Linked DNA regions of Variovorax paradoxus. The protein of the gene in region 2 interacts with the protein of the main gene of each other region in a pairwise test. Links are inferred from orthologs where the notes say so. Each region holds a gene or a part of one and is shown on either strand. Other genes may lie near its edges. The genes, in order: aceE and nth.

Evidence for each region.
Region 1: the proteins of nth (region 2) and aceE interact in binary tests that used the Escherichia coli proteins (3 or more experiments, as listed by UniProt). The link is inferred for Variovorax paradoxus from one-to-one orthologs.

What each region holds. Positions count from the first base shown.
Region 1 is NZ_LR743507.1:3,983,728-3,991,903, forward strand. The notes cover bases 1,772-5,084. They hold aceE (pyruvate dehydrogenase (acetyl-transferring), homodimeric type), read right to left. Parts: upstream 4,687-5,084; coding sequence 1,972-4,686; downstream 1,772-1,971. Other genes in these bases: aceF (dihydrolipoyllysine-residue acetyltransferase), read right to left, coding at 1,772-1,909; AACL56_RS18530 (PAS domain-containing sensor histidine kinase), read left to right, coding at 4,915-5,084. In the rest of the region: AACL56_RS18515 (MFS transporter), read right to left, coding at 1-180; more of aceF, read right to left, coding at 251-1,771; more of AACL56_RS18530, read left to right, coding at 5,085-7,455; AACL56_RS18535 (response regulator transcription factor), read left to right, coding at 7,452-8,084; bifunctional methylenetetrahydrofolate dehydrogenase/methenyltetrahydrofolate cyclohydrolase FolD, read left to right, coding at 8,161-8,176. UniProt on the Escherichia coli protein: Component of the pyruvate dehydrogenase (PDH) complex, that catalyzes the overall conversion of pyruvate to acetyl-CoA and CO(2).
Region 2 is NZ_LR743507.1:3,058,755-3,066,454, forward strand. Bases 2,324-5,160 are described here. They hold nth (endonuclease III), read right to left. Parts: upstream 4,148-5,160; coding sequence 3,500-4,147; downstream 2,324-3,499. Other genes in these bases: AACL56_RS14010 (methyl-accepting chemotaxis protein), read left to right, coding at 2,324-2,587; AACL56_RS14015 (Ivy family c-type lysozyme inhibitor), read right to left, coding at 2,637-2,942; AACL56_RS14025 (helix-turn-helix domain-containing protein), read right to left, coding at 4,144-4,440; AACL56_RS14030 (PLP-dependent aminotransferase family protein), read left to right, coding at 4,581-5,160. Also shown: AACL56_RS14005 (LuxR C-terminal-related transcriptional regulator), read right to left, coding at 1-891; more of AACL56_RS14010, read left to right, coding at 1,025-2,323; more of AACL56_RS14030, read left to right, coding at 5,161-5,768; AACL56_RS14035 (hypothetical protein), read right to left, coding at 5,778-6,005; AACL56_RS14040 (DUF6172 family protein), read left to right, coding at 6,075-6,410; AACL56_RS14045 (Ldh family oxidoreductase), read right to left, coding at 6,417-7,496; phosphoserine phosphatase SerB, read right to left, coding at 7,493-7,700. UniProt on the Escherichia coli protein: DNA repair enzyme that has both DNA N-glycosylase activity and AP-lyase activity. The DNA N-glycosylase activity releases various damaged pyrimidines from DNA by cleaving the N-glycosidic bond, leaving an AP (apurinic/apyrimidinic) site.

The DNA.
Region 1 (8,176 bases), 920 kb from region 2 along the record:
CAGGAAGTGCGCCGCGGCGCCGGCCATCGCAAACAGGCTCGTGCCCGCCGCGTCCTCGACGGTGAAGATCTTCTGGTTCGCTTCGGCGCGGTGCGAAAGCCGCGTGTCGCCGAAGGTCACCAGGGAATCGGCCGCCATCGTGACTTGGCCGCCCTTGCGGACGGCCACGACCGTGGTCATGACTGCTCCCGCCGGGCCGCCCCAAGGGAGCAGCCCCCTATGGAGGGGAGCACCGAAGGTGCTCGGGGCGTCATAGCAGGATGCGACGGTAGTCCGCGAGCACTTGCCCCAGGTAGGCGTTGAAACGCGCAGCCAGGGCGCCGTCGATCACGCGGTGGTCGTACGACAGCGACATCGGCAGCGTGAGACGCGGCACGAACTGCTTGCCGTCCCACACCGGCTTCATCGCGCTCTTCGACAGGCCGAGGATGGCGACTTCGGGCGCGTTGATGATGGGCGTGAAGTGCGTGCCGCCGATGCCGCCGAGCGAACTGATCGAGAAGCAGCCACCCTGCATGTCGGCCGAGCCGAGCTTGCCGTCGCGCGCCTTCTTGGCGAGTTCGCCCATTTCGGCGCTGATCTGCAGGATGCCCTTCTTGTCGGCATCCTTGAGCACCGGCACCACGAGGCCGTTGGGCGTGTCCGCCGCGAAACCGATGTTGTAGTACTGCTTGTAGACGAGCTGGTCGCCGTCCAGGCTGGTGTTGAACTCGGGGAATTTCTTCAGCGCCGCGACCACCGCCTTGATGACGAAGGCCAGCATCGTGACCTTCACGCCCGATTTCTCGTTCTCCTTGTTGGTGGAGACGCGGAAGGCCTCGAGCTCGGTGATGTCGGCTTCGTCGTTGTTCGTGACGTGCGGGATCATCACCCAGTTGCGGTGCAGGTTGGCACCGCTGAGCTTCTTGATCCGCGACAGGTCCTTGCGCTCGACGGTGCCGAACTTCGCGAAGTCGACCTTGGGCCACGGAATGAGGCCCAGCGCGGCACCATCACCACCAGCGGCCGGCGCCTTGGCGGCCGAGGCCTTGGTGCTGGCCTGGCCGCTCATCACGGCCTTGGTGAAGTTCTGGATGTCTTCCTGCGTGATGCGGCCCTTGGGCCCCGAGCCCTTGACCTCTTCGAGCGGCACGCCGAGTTCGCGGGCGAACTTGCGCACCGAGGGCGAGGCATGCGGCAGGTTGCCGGTGGGGGCTGCCGTCGGCTGGTGAGCCGCTGCCGGTGCCGCGGCGGGAGTTGCAGCTGCGGGCGCCGGAGCGCTCGCCGGTGCCGGAGCGGCCGCCGCCTGTGCAGGCGCGGGAGCCGCAGCCGGCGCAGCGGCGGCTCCTGCGGAGCCTTCGAGCACCGCGATCAGGTCGCCGATGTTGACGGTGTCGCCCACCTTGACCTTCAGTTCCTTCAGCACGCCGGCAGCCGACGACGGGATTTCCATCGAGGCCTTGTCCGATTCGACCGTGATCAACGACTGCTCGGCCGCGACCGTGTCGCCCACCTTCACCAGCAGTTCGATGACGGCGACGTCCTTGAAGTCGCCGATGTCCGGCACCTTGACCTCGACCGGACCGGAGGCCGCGGGCGCCGCTGCAGGTGCTGCCGCGGCCGGTGCAGGCGCGGCGGCTGCTGCGGGTGCGGCAGCAGGCGCAGGGGCCGGCGCTGCAGCGGCACCGCCACCTTCGGCCTCGAGCACGAGCACCACCGAGCCCTCCTTCACCTTGCCGCCGACCTCGACCTTCAGTTCCTTCACGACACCGGCGGTCGACGACGGAATCTCCATCGACGCCTTGTCCGATTCGACGGTGATGAGCGACTGCTCGGCCTTGACCGTGTCGCCCACCTTCACGAGCACCTCGATCACCGCGACTTCATCGAAATCGCCGATGTCGGGCACTTTCACTTCCACTGCTGCCATATCGTTTGTCTCCCGCCGTGAGGCGCCGTTTCGTTCGTTGGTTGTTGATTGCCTGGCGAGGCTCAGGCGTAGAGCGGGTTGACCTTGTCGACGTTGATGCCGTACTTCTTGATGGCTTCGACCACCTTGGCGACCGGCACCGTGCCATCTTCGCTCAGCGCCTTGAGCGCGGCCACCACGATGTAGTGACGGTTGATCTCGAAGTGCTCGCGCAGCTTGTTGCGGAAGTCGCTCCGGCCGAAGCCGTCGGTACCCAACACCTTGTAGGTGCGGCCCTTCGGGACGAAGGGGCGGATCTGCTCCGCGTAGGCCTTCATGTAGTCGGTCGATGCGACCACCGGGCCGGTCGTGGCGCCGAGCTGCTCGGCCACGAAAGGCACGCGCGGCGTCTGGTCGGGATGCAGCAGGTTCCAGCGGTCGGCGTCCTGGCCGTCGCGCGTGAGTTCGTTGAAGCTCGGGCAGCTCCACACGGAAGCCGACACGCCCCAGTCCTTCTCGAGCAGTTCCTGCGCGGCAAAGCTCTCGCGCAGGATGGTGCCGCTGCCCAGCAGTTGCACGGTGGGCGCCTTGGCCTTGAGCGCGGGGCCCTGCTTCGACAGGTACATGCCCTTGATGATCTGCTCTTCGGTGCCGGGCTGCAGGCCGGGCATCGGGTAGTTCTCGTTGAGCAGCGTCAGGTAGTAGTAGACGTTGTCCTGCTTCTCGACCATGCGCTTGAGGCCATGGTGCAGGATCACGCCGACTTCGTGCGCGAAGGTCGGGTCGTAGCTCACGCAGTTCGGGATGGTGTTGGCCAGGATGTGGCTGTGGCCGTCCTCGTGCTGCAGGCCTTCGCCGTTCAGCGTGGTGCGTCCCGACGTGCCGCCCAGCAGGAAGCCGCGGGCCTGCATGTCGCCGGCCGCCCAGGCCAGGTCGCCGATGCGCTGGAAGCCGAACATCGAGTAGTACACGTAGAACGGCACCATGATGCGGTTGTTCGTGCTGTACGAGGTGGCCGCCGCGATCCAGCTCGACATGCCACCGGCTTCGTTGATGCCTTCCTGCAGGATCTGGCCGGCCTTGTCTTCCTTGTAGTACATGACCTGGTCCTTGTCGACCGGGGTGTACTGCTGACCGTGCGGGTTGTAGATGCCGATCTGGCGGAACAGGCCTTCCATGCCGAACGTGCGAGCCTCGTCCACCAGGATGGGCACGACGCGCGGGCCAAGCGCCTTGTCGCGCAGCAGCTGCGTGAGGAAGCGGACGTAGGCCTGCGTGGTCGAGATCTCGCGGCCTTCGGCCGTGGGCTCCATCACCGACTTGAAGGTTTCCAGCGAAGGTACGGTGAAGCTCTCGTCGGCCTTGGTGCGGCGATGCGGCAGGTAACCGCCGAGGGCCTTGCGGCGCTCGTGCAGGTACTTCATTTCAGGCGTGTCGTCGGCCGGCTTGTAGAACGGCAGCTCGGCGATCTGGCTGTCGGGAATCGGGATGTTGAAGCGGTCGCGGAAGATCATGATGTCCTCGTCGCTGAGCTTCTTGGTCTGGTGCACGTTGTTCTTGCCCTCGCCGATCTTGCCCATGCCGAAGCCCTTGACGGTCTTCACGAGCAGCACCGTGGGCTGGCCCTGGTGGTTCTGCGCGGCGTGGAAGGCGGCGTACACCTTCTGCGAGTCATGGCCGCCGCGCTGCAGCGCCCAGACTTCGTCGTCGGTCATGTGCTCGACCATCTTCAGCGTGCGCGGGTCGCGTCCGAAGAAGTTCTTGCGCACGTAGGCGCCGTCGTTGGCCTTGAACGACTGGTAGTCGCCGTCGTTGCACTCCATCATGATCTTGCGCAGCGCGCCGTCGTGATCCTTCTCGAGCAGGGCGTCCCAGCCCTTGCCCCAGACCAGCTTGATGACGTTCCAGTTGGCGCCCCGGAACTCGCCTTCGAGCTCCTGGATGATCTTGCCGTTGCCGCGGACCGGGCCGTCGAGGCGCTGCAGGTTGCAGTTGATGACGAAGATCAGGTTGTCGAGGTTCTCGCGCGCGGCCAGGCCGATGGCGCCCAGCGATTCGACCTCGTCCATTTCGCCGTCGCCGCAGAACACCCAGACCTTGCGGTTCTCGGTGTTGGCGATGCCGCGTGCGTGCAGGTACTTGAGGAAGCGGGCCTGGTAGATGGCCATCAGCGGGCCGAGGCCCATCGAGACGGTGGGGAACTGCCAGAACTCGGGCATCAGCTTCGGGTGCGGATAGCTCGACAGGCCCTTGCCGTCGACTTCCTGGCGGAAATTCAGCAGCTGCTCTTCGGAAAGACGGCCCTCGAGGTAGGCGCGGGCGTAAATGCCGGGGGACACGTGGCCCTGGATGTAGAGCAGGTCGCCGCCATGGCTTTCGCTCTCGGCGCGCCAGAAGTGGTTGAAGCCTGCGCCGAACATGCTCGCCAGCGAGGCGAAGGAACCGATGTGGCCGCCCAGGTCACCGCCTTCGGCCGGGTGATGGCGGTTGGCCTTGACCACCATCGCCATGGCGTTCCAGCGCATGTAGGCGCGCAGGCGCTGTTCGATCTCGAGATTGCCGGGGCTGCGGGCCTCCTGCGAGGGTTCGATGGTGTTGACGTAGCCGGTGTTGGCCGAGAACGGCATGTCGACCGTGTTCTGGCGGGCATGCTCGAGCAGCTGCTCGAGAAGGAAGTGCGCCCGCTCGGGCCCTTCGCTCTGGATGACGGAGGACAGTGCATCCATCCATTCACGGGTCTCCTGGGCGTCCGCGTCGTTTGCGGCCGAGCCGAACAGGTTCTCGGGATTTGCCGACATGCTTGTCTCTCCTTTTAGGGCTGTGGCGGTAATTTAGTGCGCTATGCGCGCAGCGCGGCGGAGTTTCTCATAGAAACATCGTGATTTCAAATAGTGCGCCATAGTTTCTTAATGTGGAATTTTGAACTGTGACCGCATCCCGATGACCGCTAGAAACCGACCATGCTGGAGCCTATGCCACCGCGGCTTTCACGTCGTTTCCCGAGGGCCTTCACCTAAACTCGGACCATGCCCCTCTCCTCCCCGTTGGCGGTTGCCCGCAATGCCGTGAAAGCGTCGCCCCTGTCCTGGTGGCGCAAGTGGTGGCGCCGGCAGACGCCGGTGCTGCAGGACGCCGTCGCCATGCTCGCGCCGATGGCGGCGGTGCTGCTTTTCCTGGCGGCCATCGTCTCGGCCTTCTGGTACCTGCGCACGGAGGAGGTCGAGCGCGAGCAGGAGTCGGTACGCCGTGACGTCGAATACGCGCAGCAGCGCATGCGCCTGCGGCTGCTCGAGCGCCAGGAACAGCTGATGCGCATCGCGCGCGACGCATCCAACCGCGAGATCGACCCCGTCGAGTTCACCAGCCGCGCCGAATCGCTGGTGAGCCAGTTCCCCGAACTCCAGACCATCACCTGGATCGACGACCGCCGCCGCTTCAAGGCCGGCTACGCGGCGCCCAGCGTGCATCCGGCGCAGCAGCACCTGATCGGCGACGTGCTGCGCCCCGGCGACATCGAAAGCAATTACGCCCTGGCGCGCGAACTGCGACAGCCGGTGTATTCGCAGCCTGTGGCAGGCGGCGAACCGGCTGCCATGCTGCAGCTGCACATTCCGCTGTTCGACCAGGGCCTGTTCGCCGGCGTGGTTCTCGGAGAATTCTCGGTCGACGGGCTGCTGCGCTACGGCATGCCATCCGAGGTGCAGGCGCGCTACGCGGTATCGCTGCTCGACGCCAAGGGCCACGTCATCGCCGGCAACACCACCAACCTGAAGGACAGCGGCACGCGCCTGCTCCCGTGGTCCGAGCGCACGAATGAATACGAAGTGCCGGTGTCGCCCGTCGGCAATGCGCTGGTGCTTCGCGCCCAGGCGTATCGCACCTCACAAGGCGTGGTCGGCAACGGGCTCTTCTGGCTGGTGTGCGCGCTCAGCGTGCTCACGAGCTGGATGCTGATCGGCACCTGGCGCCACACACGCCGGCGCCTGCAGGCCCAGCAACGGCTGGTGGCGGAGACCAACTTCCGCCGCGCGATGGAAAACTCCATGCTCACCGGCATGCGCGTGCTCGACCTGCAAGGGCGCATCACGTACGTGAATGCGGCCTTCTGCGCCATGACGGGCTGGAGCGAGGAGGAACTGGTCGGCCAGACGCCGCCCTTCCCGTACTGGCTCGAGTCCGACCGCGAGGTGATGAACGAGCGGCTCGAAGAAGAGTTGCACGGCCGCGCCCTGCCGGGCGGCTTCCAGGTGCGCGTGAAGCGAAAGAACGGCAGCGTGTTCAATGCGCGGCTCTACGTGTCACCGCTGATCGACGCACGCGGCCACCAGACCGGCTGGATGACGTCGATGACCGACATCACCGAGCCCACGCGCATCCGTGAGCAGCTCTCGGCCTCGTACGAACGCTTCACCACCGTGCTGGAAGCGCTCGACGCTGCCGTGTCGGTGGCGCCCATCGGCAGCGAGGAACTGCTGTTCGCCAACAAGCTGTATCGGTTGTGGTTCGGCTCCGACACGGTGGGCCATCTCGGCATGGTGGCGCAGGCCGGCGTGCCGGCCTCCAACGCACACGACGAAGGCCTGGACGACGTCGACCCCTACGCGGGCCTGCCGATCGACACGCTCACCGCCGCGCAAACCGCCAACAACGAAATCTTCGTGCCGCACCTGGGCAAGTGGCTCGAAGTGCGCTCGCGCTACCTGACCTGGGTCGACGGCCGCCTCGCGCAACTGGTGATCGCCACCGACATCACGCCGCGCCGCGACGCCGAGGAACAGGCGGCCGCGCAAGCCGACAAGGCACAGGCGGCGAGCCGTCTCATCACCATGGGCGAAATGGCTTCGAGCGTGGCGCACGAGCTCAACCAGCCGCTGACCGCCATCACCAACTACTGCAACGGCATGATGTCGCGCATCAAGGGCCAGTCGATCGACAACGACGCGTTGCTCGCAGCACTCGAGAAGACGTCGAAGCAGGCGCAGCGCGCGGGTCAGATCATCCAGCGCATCCGCTCCTTCGTGAAGCGCAGCGAGCCCAATCGCACGCCGGCCGACGTCGCCACCATGGTGAGCGAGGCGGTCGAACTCGCCGGCATCGAACTGCGCCGGCGCAACGTGCGCCTGAACCACTACGTGGCGGCGCGGCTGCCCGTGGTGCGCGTGGACCCGATCCTGATCGAGCAGGTGATGGTCAACCTCCTGAAGAACGCGGCCGAATCCATTGACATCGCCGATCGGCCGCTGGCGCGCCGCAGCGTCGAGTTGCGCGTGCTGCCCAAGGTCATCGAGGGCCACAACGCCATCGAGTTCTCGGTGCAGGACACCGGCAAGGGCCTGGCACCGGAAGTGATGGACCGGCTCTACGAAGCCTTCTTCTCCACCAAGCCCGAAGGCATGGGCATCGGGCTGAATCTGTGCCGCACCATCGTCGAGTCGCACCGCGGCCGGATGCAGGCGGAGAACATCTACAATGGTCCGGATGTGATCGGATGCCGTTTTTCCTTCTGGATTCCGGTGTTGGACGCTATCAGTTCCGTAGCTAGCGACGAGGCAAAGGTACCTGCATGAGTTTGATTCCGAAGAAGGGCACGGTCTATGTCGTCGACGACGACGAAGCCGTACGCGATTCGCTGCAATGGCTGCTCGAAGGCAAGGACTACAGAGTCCGCTGTTTCGATTCCGCCGAATCCTTTCTCTCCCGATACGACCCGCGCGAAGTCGCCTGTTTGATCGTCGACATCCGCATGGCCGGCATGACCGGCCTCGAACTGCAGGATCGGCTGATCGAACGGCGCTCCCCGCTGCCGATCGTGGTCATCACCGGCCACGGCGACGTGCCGATGGCGGTCGACAGCATGAAGAAGGGTGCGATGGACTTCATCCAGAAGCCCTTCAACGACGAAGAACTCGTCACGCTGGTCGAACGCATGCTCGAACATGCGCGCGGTGCCTTCACGCAGCACCAGCAATCGGCCAGCCGCGACGCGCTGCTGTCCAAGCTCACGGGCCGCGAGGCGCAGGTGCTCGAACGCATCGTGGCCGGACGCCTGAACAAGCAGATCGCCGACGACCTGGGGATCAGCATCAAGACGGTCGAGGCGCACCGCGCCAACATCATGGAAAAGCTCAACGCCAACACCGTGGCCGATCTGCTCAAGATCGCACTGGGGCAGGCGGCGCCAGCGGCCAAGGCCTAGAAGCTGTCTCTTCGATAGCAATGAACGACCACCACGCCTGCGCAAGCGGGCGTTTTTACTTGGAAAACCGAAACCGATGACCGCCCAACTGA
Region 2 (7,700 bases):
GCCCTCGCCGGCGAGGTCGGCGCACAGGGCGGCGCTGAACCGGGCGGTGGCCGCGCACAGGGTGAGCAGGCGCCGCTGCGTCACCGACAGCCGCGGAAACACATGGGCGCGGAAGTACGCGGCAAAGGGCTCGGGGTCGGGCCGCCCGTGGAGAAGCGGCGACGGCGTGCCGCGCCGGCGTCGCACCTCTGCGCCGGCCAGCCGCAGCAGGGCGGGCCAGCCCTCGGTGAGCAGGTGGATCGCGGCGGCCGCGCGCTCGTCGATGCAGGGCAGCCGCATGCGCAAGTAGTCGAGCGACTCCGCCAGGGTGAAGCGCAGGTCTTCGTTGCGCAGCTCGAGCACCGACTTCGACACCGGCGCGTGCGCCATGGTCACCGGCAGGTGGTCGCGCCCGGCGAATACGCACAGGAGGTTGGAAGGCGCGTATTCGACGAGCAGCTGCAGCGCGTTCAGCACGTTGCCGCTCTCGGCGCGGTGGGCGTCGTCCACGATCAGCACGATCCGGCGGCCGTGGGCGGCGACGCCGCGCACCAGCGCAATGACCAGGCGCTCAATGGCGTCGGCGTCGGGCCGCGCATGCACCACCGCGGCGCGGGGGATGGCGGAGTCGATGCCGGCCAGCGCGGCCATGAGGGCGGCCATGAACTGCAGGTCGCCCCCCTCGATGTCGGCCAGCCGTACCCAGGCGATGTCGATTTCCGCCGCCACCAGCTGGCGCTGCCAGGTCAGCAGCAGCGAAGTCTTGCCGAAGCCCGGGGGCGCACGCAGGACGATGCACCGGCGCTGACCCGGCTCCGGGCCGGCAAGCCGGTCGAGAAGGGCTTGGCGGACCAGCAGGCGCCGGCTGCGTGTGCGCAACGCGGGCGCACCAGGGAGAAAGTCGGGTTGCATCTGTCCTGAATTCTCATTCATACAGGTGGCCAAAAATTGCAATTCTCAGGGTTTGCCTACCCCGCCCTTCGAGGGTGGGGTGGCGCAAGGAACCCGCGCCGATGACGGATGAAACCATCATGGAGCTCCCCACATGTTCGATCTGTCGAATCTCAAAATCGGTGCACGCCTGGGATTGGGTTTTGCCTTGTTGCTGCTGTTGCAACTGGTCATTACCGGCATCGGGCTGCACCAGATGACGAATCTGTCGGACCGCATCGCCTTTGCGACCGAGGTCGGCGCGCGCAAGCTCGACCTGCTGAACAACGTGCAGTCGGCCATCGGCAAGCGGGCGATCGCGGCGCGCAACCTGGCGCTGGTGGCGGACCGGGCGGCGCAGAAGGGCGACGTCGACCTGGTGACGCGCTCGCAGCAGGAGATCGACACCGGCATGGCGAGCCTGGGAACGATCATCGCCAACCCCGTGTTCGCCAGCGACGAGGAGCGCCGCATGTTCGAGAAGCTGCGCACGCTCGAGGCGCAGTACCTGCCCATCGCCCAGAAGGTGCTGACGCTGGCCACCGGCCAGCAGACCGACGCCGCCATCAAGATGCTGACGCAGGAATGCATGCCGCTGCTCAACCAGGTGCTGGCGCATGTCTCCGGCTTCCAGGAGCTGCTGAAGAAGAGCGCCGACGAAAGCGCCGCCTCGGCGCAGGCGACCTACCAGAGCGCCCGCTGGCTGATGCTGGCGATCAGCGGCGCCTCGCTGGTCGGCGGGCTGCTGCTGGCCTTCCGCATGACGCGCTCGATCACCCGGCCGCTCGGCCAGGCGGTGAGCGTGGCCCAGCAGGTGGCCTCGGGCGACCTGACGGCGCGCATCGAGGTGACCGACACGTCGGAAGCGGGCATGCTGATGGGCGCGCTGCGCTCCATGAACGACGAGCTCGCCAAGGTGGTCGGGCAGGTGCGCGCCGGCACCGACTCGATCGCCACCGCATCGGGGCAGATCGCTTCGGGCAACCGCGACCTGTCGTCGCGCACCGAGGAGCAGGCCAGCTCGCTCGAGCAGACCGCCGCGTCGATGCAGGAGCTGACATCGACCGTGAAGCAGAACGCCGACAACGCGCGGCTGGCCAACCAGCTGGCCGGCTCGGCCTCGCTCGTGGCGTCGCGCGGCGGCGAGGTGGTCGAGCAGGTGGTGGAGAAGATGGCGTCGATCAACGCGTCGTCGAAGAAAGTGGTGGAGATCATCAGCGTGATCGACGGTATCTCGTTCCAGACCAACATCCTGGCGCTGAACGCGGCGGTGGAGGCTGCGCGCGCCGGCGAGCAGGGGCGCGGCTTTGCCGTGGTCGCCTCGGAGGTGCGCAGCCTGGCGCAGCGCTCGGCGGCGGCCGCCAAGGAGATCAAGACGCTGATCGGCGACTCCGTGGGCGAGGTGGATGCGGGCAGCGCACTGGTCAACGAGGCCGGCAAGACCATGGAGGAGATCGTGGGCAGCGTGCGGCGCGTGACGGACATCATGGCCGAGATCACCGCGGCGAGCCAGGAGCAGTCGGCCGGCATCGAGCAGGTGAACGACGCCATCAAGCAGATGGACCGCACCACGCAGCAGAACGCGGCGCTGGTGGAGGAGGCCTCGGCTGCGGCGCAGTCGATGAACGACCAGGCCGCGGGCCTGGTGCATGCGGTCAGCATGTTCAAGCTGCGCTGATCGGGGCGCGCGGCCCGGCCGGTGCCGATTCAACCGGGTCCGGCCCGGCTCAGTTCTTCTGGCGCCACTGCTCGCGCCAGAGCCTTTCGAGCTGCGGCGCCAGCGCGGGCGGCGGCGCGCCGACCAGCTTGTTGCGCCCGTCGCGCTGCACCAGCCCGTAGATGCCGCCGGAGCCCTGGTCGTAGAGCGCGATGGCGTTGTTGTCGTGGCAGTCGTGCGGCTTGCAGAAGGCGTGCAGCAGGTAGCGGGTGCCGTCCACCGTGACCCATTGCGGCTCGGGCGCCGGGCCCTCGCGGCGCACCAGCCAGCGGTCGGTCTCGCGCGGGCCCAGCGCCTTGAGCCACGCCTTCTGCATGGCCGGGCCCTGCGCGAGCGCGGCGGCTGCCGGTGGGCGGCGCCGGCGCCCTGGCGGCGGGCTGGACTTCGCCGGACGGCGGCGCCGCACGCGCGGCACCGTCGCAGCGCCAGTAGCGCAGTTTCATCATGTCGGGACCGAGCTGGCCGGCGACCGGCTTGTCGGCGTCGAGCGTGACCGACTGGCCGCGCGCGTCGCGGTAGACGAGGAAGGTCATGGCGCCGGCCTTGCCGACCTCGCTCATCAGCGCCACGTCGAATCCGGCGGGCGGCGGGCTGTTGCCGAAGAAGCTGTAGGCGGTCTGCGGCGCGCGGCCGACCACGCGGCGCTTGCCGCTCTCGGCGATCAGGGCGTCCTGGCGCACCTGCAGCGTGGGTGCGCCGGCGTCGCCGCACGCGGTCGACCAGCGCCCGCCATAGAGCGCCATGGCGTCGGGCGCGAGGCCGCCGGCGGGCTGCGCCCATGCCGCAGCGGGGGTCGCCGCGAACGTGGCCGCGAACAGCAGGGCTGCGGCGGTGGAGAGGCTGTGCTTCGTCTGTGTCGTCATTCTTCGGATGTCATGCGGCCTTGGGTGCGGGCGTCTTGGGCTTGTAGCTGCAGAAAGTGTGCACCGCGCATTCCCAGCATCGCGGCTTGCGGGCCACGCAGATGTAGCGCCCGTGCAGGATCAGCCAGTGGTGCGCGTGCAGGCGGTATTCCTTCGGAACACGCTTCTCGAGCTTCAGTTCCACCTCGAGCGGCGTCTTGCCCGGCGCCAGGCCGGTGCGGTTGCCCACGCGGAAGATGTGCGTGTCGACCGCGATCGTCGCCTCGCCGAACGCCACGTTCAGCACCACGTTCGCCGTCTTTCGACCGACGCCGGGCAGCGCCTCGAGCTCGGCGCGGCTGCGCGGCACCTCGCCGCCGTGCAGCTCCACCAGCATGCGGCAGGCCTCGATCAGGTGCTTTGCCTTGCTGCGGTACAGGCCGATCGTCTTGATGTATTCCTCCAGCCCCTCCACGCCCAGGTCGAGGATGGCCTGCGGCGTGTTCGCCACCGGAAACAGCCTGCGCGTGGCCTTGTTCACGCCCACGTCGGTGGCCTGTGCCGAGAGCAGCACCGCGGCCAGCAGTTCGAAGGGCGTGCCGTATTCGAGCTCGGTCTTCGGCTCCGGGTTGGCCGCCTGCAGCGTGGCGAAGAAGAGGGGGATGTTTTCTTTTTTCATGGGGCGGGGCCGGAGCCTCCGGGTTCTCGTCGGTGTGGTCTGGTGTCCGCCGGCGCAGAGGGCGCCAGGCGCGGTTCCGTGGGTGTCGCGAGCAGCAGCCTGGCATCGAGGGCATGCAGCACCTCGAGCAACTGCGCCACGCTCACCACGCCCGGGTTCTTCTCGATGTCCGCCATCCGGGTCTGCTTGACGCCCAGTCGCAGCCCCAGTTGGGCCTGCGTCAGGTGATGCGTCTTGCGCAGGGCCTTGAGGTGGGCCGAGAGCTCTGCCGCCGAATCGATATCGATGTTCATCGCATGAACCTCCTCGCGTCGACCACAAAAACCGCCTTGCAACGGTATGCGCAATATATCGTCGAAAGACAATAAGCCCACGCAGCTTTCCTGCCCGCCGCTTTCGCGACAATGGCGGCCCAGAAAGAGAGAGCCACATCATGCAATTCGCCTCCCGCCTCGACAACGTCGAAACCTCCGCCATCCGCGAACTCTTCAAGCTGCTGGGCAAGCCCGGCATCATCAGCTTTGCTGGCGGCTTTCCCGACAGCGCGATGTTCGACGTCGAGGGCCTCAAGGAAGCGAGCCAGAAGGCGCTGGGCGAAGAGGCAGGCGGTGCGCTGCAGTACGGCGCCACCGAAGGCTACGAGCCGCTGCGCACGCAGCTCTCGGCCTTCATGAAGACCAAGGGCGTCGAGGTCGACCCCAGCGGCCTGATCGTCACCACCGGCAGCCAGCAGGCGCTCGACCTGCTCGGCAAGACCATGATCTCGCCCGGCGACAAGGTGATCGTCGAGGGCCCGACCTTCCTGGCAACCATCCAGTGCTTCCGCCTGTACGGCGCGCAGCTCATCAGCGCGCCCATCGACGCCAACGGCGTGAAGACCGACGAGCTCGAGAAGCTCATCGCCGAGCACAAGCCCAAGTTCGTCTACCTGATTCCCACCTTCGGCAATCCCAGCGGCGCCATGCTGAGCCTTGAGCGTCGCAAGAAGGTGCTGGAACTGGCTGTGAAGTACCAGACGCTGATCGTGGAGGACGACCCGTACGGCGACCTGTACTTCGGCGAAGCGCCGCCGCCGTCGATCATGTCCCTGAGCAAGGACGTGCCCGGCAGCCGCGAACTCATCGCGCACTGCGGCAGCCTGAGCAAGGTGCTCAGCCCCGGCCTGCGCATCGGCTGGATGATCGCCCCGCCCGAACTGCTGGCCAAGGCCACCATGTGCAAGCAGTTCAGCGACGCGCACACCAGCACCTTCTCGCAGGCCACCGCCGCGCAATACCTCAAGAGCGGCCGCATGCCGGCCACGCTGGCGCACGTGCGCGAGGTGTACGGCCAGCGCGCCCGGGCCATGGGCGACGCGCTCAAGCGCGAACTGGGCGACGCGGTGAGCTTCACCCAGCCCAACGGCGGCCTGTTCTTCTGGGCGCGCCTGACGGGTGCCAACGGCAAGCTGGCCGACGCCAACGAACTGGCGAAGCGCGCCATCGAGAAGCTCGTGGCCTTCGTGCCCGGCGCGCCGTTCTATGCGGAGAACCCCGACGTGGCCACGCTGCGCCTGAGCTTCGCCACCGCCGACGTGGCGAAGATCGAAGAGGGCGTGAAGCGCCTGGGCCAGGCGCTCTGACGCTTCAGGTCAGGGCGAGCGGTGCAGCCGCGGGGCTGCGAGCAGGTCGAGGTTGTCGGAAATGGCCGCATCCACGTTGGGATAGCGGCCTTTCATCTTCGAGAGCGTCATGATGGTCTGCAGCGCCTTCAGGTCCTTGACCGAGGGCGCGACCTTGATCTGCGCGATGGCGGCCGCCGCGTTGCCTCCGTTGACCAATGCCATCACCTTGCTTGCCCAGTCGTTCGCGCGCGCCATGTCTTCACCTGTTGTCCGTTGAATGCGCCGACTGTACACAGCGGCGCAATGAGGGCGTTACGATCACCCATGAGAAAAACCTTTCAGCTTCAGGTCGAGGGCAAGCACCCCGACCGTCTCCTCGAAGCCATCAAGCACGAGATCCGCAAGTACATCAAGCGCGAACGCCGCCGCGAACTGCCCGAAGGCGCGGACTTCTGGGACTTCGACTGCAGGTTCGGCGCCGCCGAAGACAGCGCGGAAGTCATTCACCTCTCGGCCATCACCGGCCTCATCGACGGCGTCGTGAAAGAGGGCGGCAAGCAGTTCTACATCGAGATCCTTGCCAGGCCCGCCAAGCGCCAGCCGCGCCCGGCAGGTGAAGCCGCTCCCCGCGGCGCGTCGGGCGACGCCGAAGAAAACTGACCTTCGTCAGGCCAGCGCCTGCGCCAGCCGCAGGCCATGCCGCTGCTCTGCGTCCTGCAGCGAACGCGCGATCGACGGGTGCAGCCGCACCCCGTTACTCGACTGCGCTTCCCGACGCTTCAATCCGCCTTCGCCCGGCAGCCGCACAGGCTTGCCCGGGTCGATGGGCACGTTGCCACGGCACTGCGCCGCCACGTGGTCCATCTGGCGCAGGAAGGCGTCCTTGCCGCCGAAGGCGTTCAGGTCGTGCAGCGTGACGTGCACGGTGGCGCCCCAGCCTTCTGGCGCATCGGCCCGGCCGTGGCCCGCCAGGCCGGCGGTGAGGGTTTCGACCAGCAGTGCCATGCCGTAGCCCTTGTGGCCGTGGCTCAGGCCGCCCACCGGCAGCAGCGTGCCGGGCGGCTGGTCGAACAGCACCTGCGGATTGTTCGAGGGCTTGCCGGTGGCGTCGATCAGCCACTCTTCGGCGAAGGTCTCGCCGGCGGCGCGCTTGCGGTTGCTCATGCCGTTGGTGGTGATGGAGGCCGAGATGTCGACCATCACGCCACCCTGCGAGAGCGGGAACCCCATGGCCAGCGGATTGGGCGTGAACACCGCCTGCGTGCCGCCGAAGGGCGCGACGCTCGCGGTGTTCGGATCGGAGCAGGCCAGCAGCATGAGCATGTCTTCCTGCAGCGCGCGCAGCATGTAGACCGCGAGGCAGGCGATGTGGTGGCTGCGGCGAATCACGAGCGACGCAGTGCCCAGTTCGCGCGCGCGCGGCACCAGCAGGTCCATGCCCTGTTCCATGAGCCACGGGCCGGGCAGGCGCCTGCCGTCCCACAGCACCGCTGCAGGGCGGTCGGACAGCACCTCGGGGGCGCCGTCATGCGCCATGCCGCCCGACTCCAGTTCCTTCACGTACCCGGCCAGCAGCGCGAGGCCGTGGGTGTCGTGGCCCAGCAGATCGCCCTCGACCAGCGTGCGGGCGACCGCCGCGGCCTTCGGCGCAGCGAGCCCGGCCTTCTGCAGCAGCGCATCGGCATAGGCGACGAGCGCATCGGCGCGGTAAAGAAGGGAAGGGGCATCGCCTGCGGCATCGGTCATTTCAGGATCTCCAGCACGCGGTCGAGCCCGCCTTCGTTGATGGCCACCATGGCCTGTTCGCGCACCTTCGGTTTGGCGTGATAGGCCACCGAGAGGCCTGCTTCGCCCATCATCGGCAGGTCGTTGGCGCCGTCGCCGACGGCGATGGTCTCCTGCGGCGAGATGCCCATGAGCGAGGCCACCTCGAGCAGCGTGCGGCGCTTC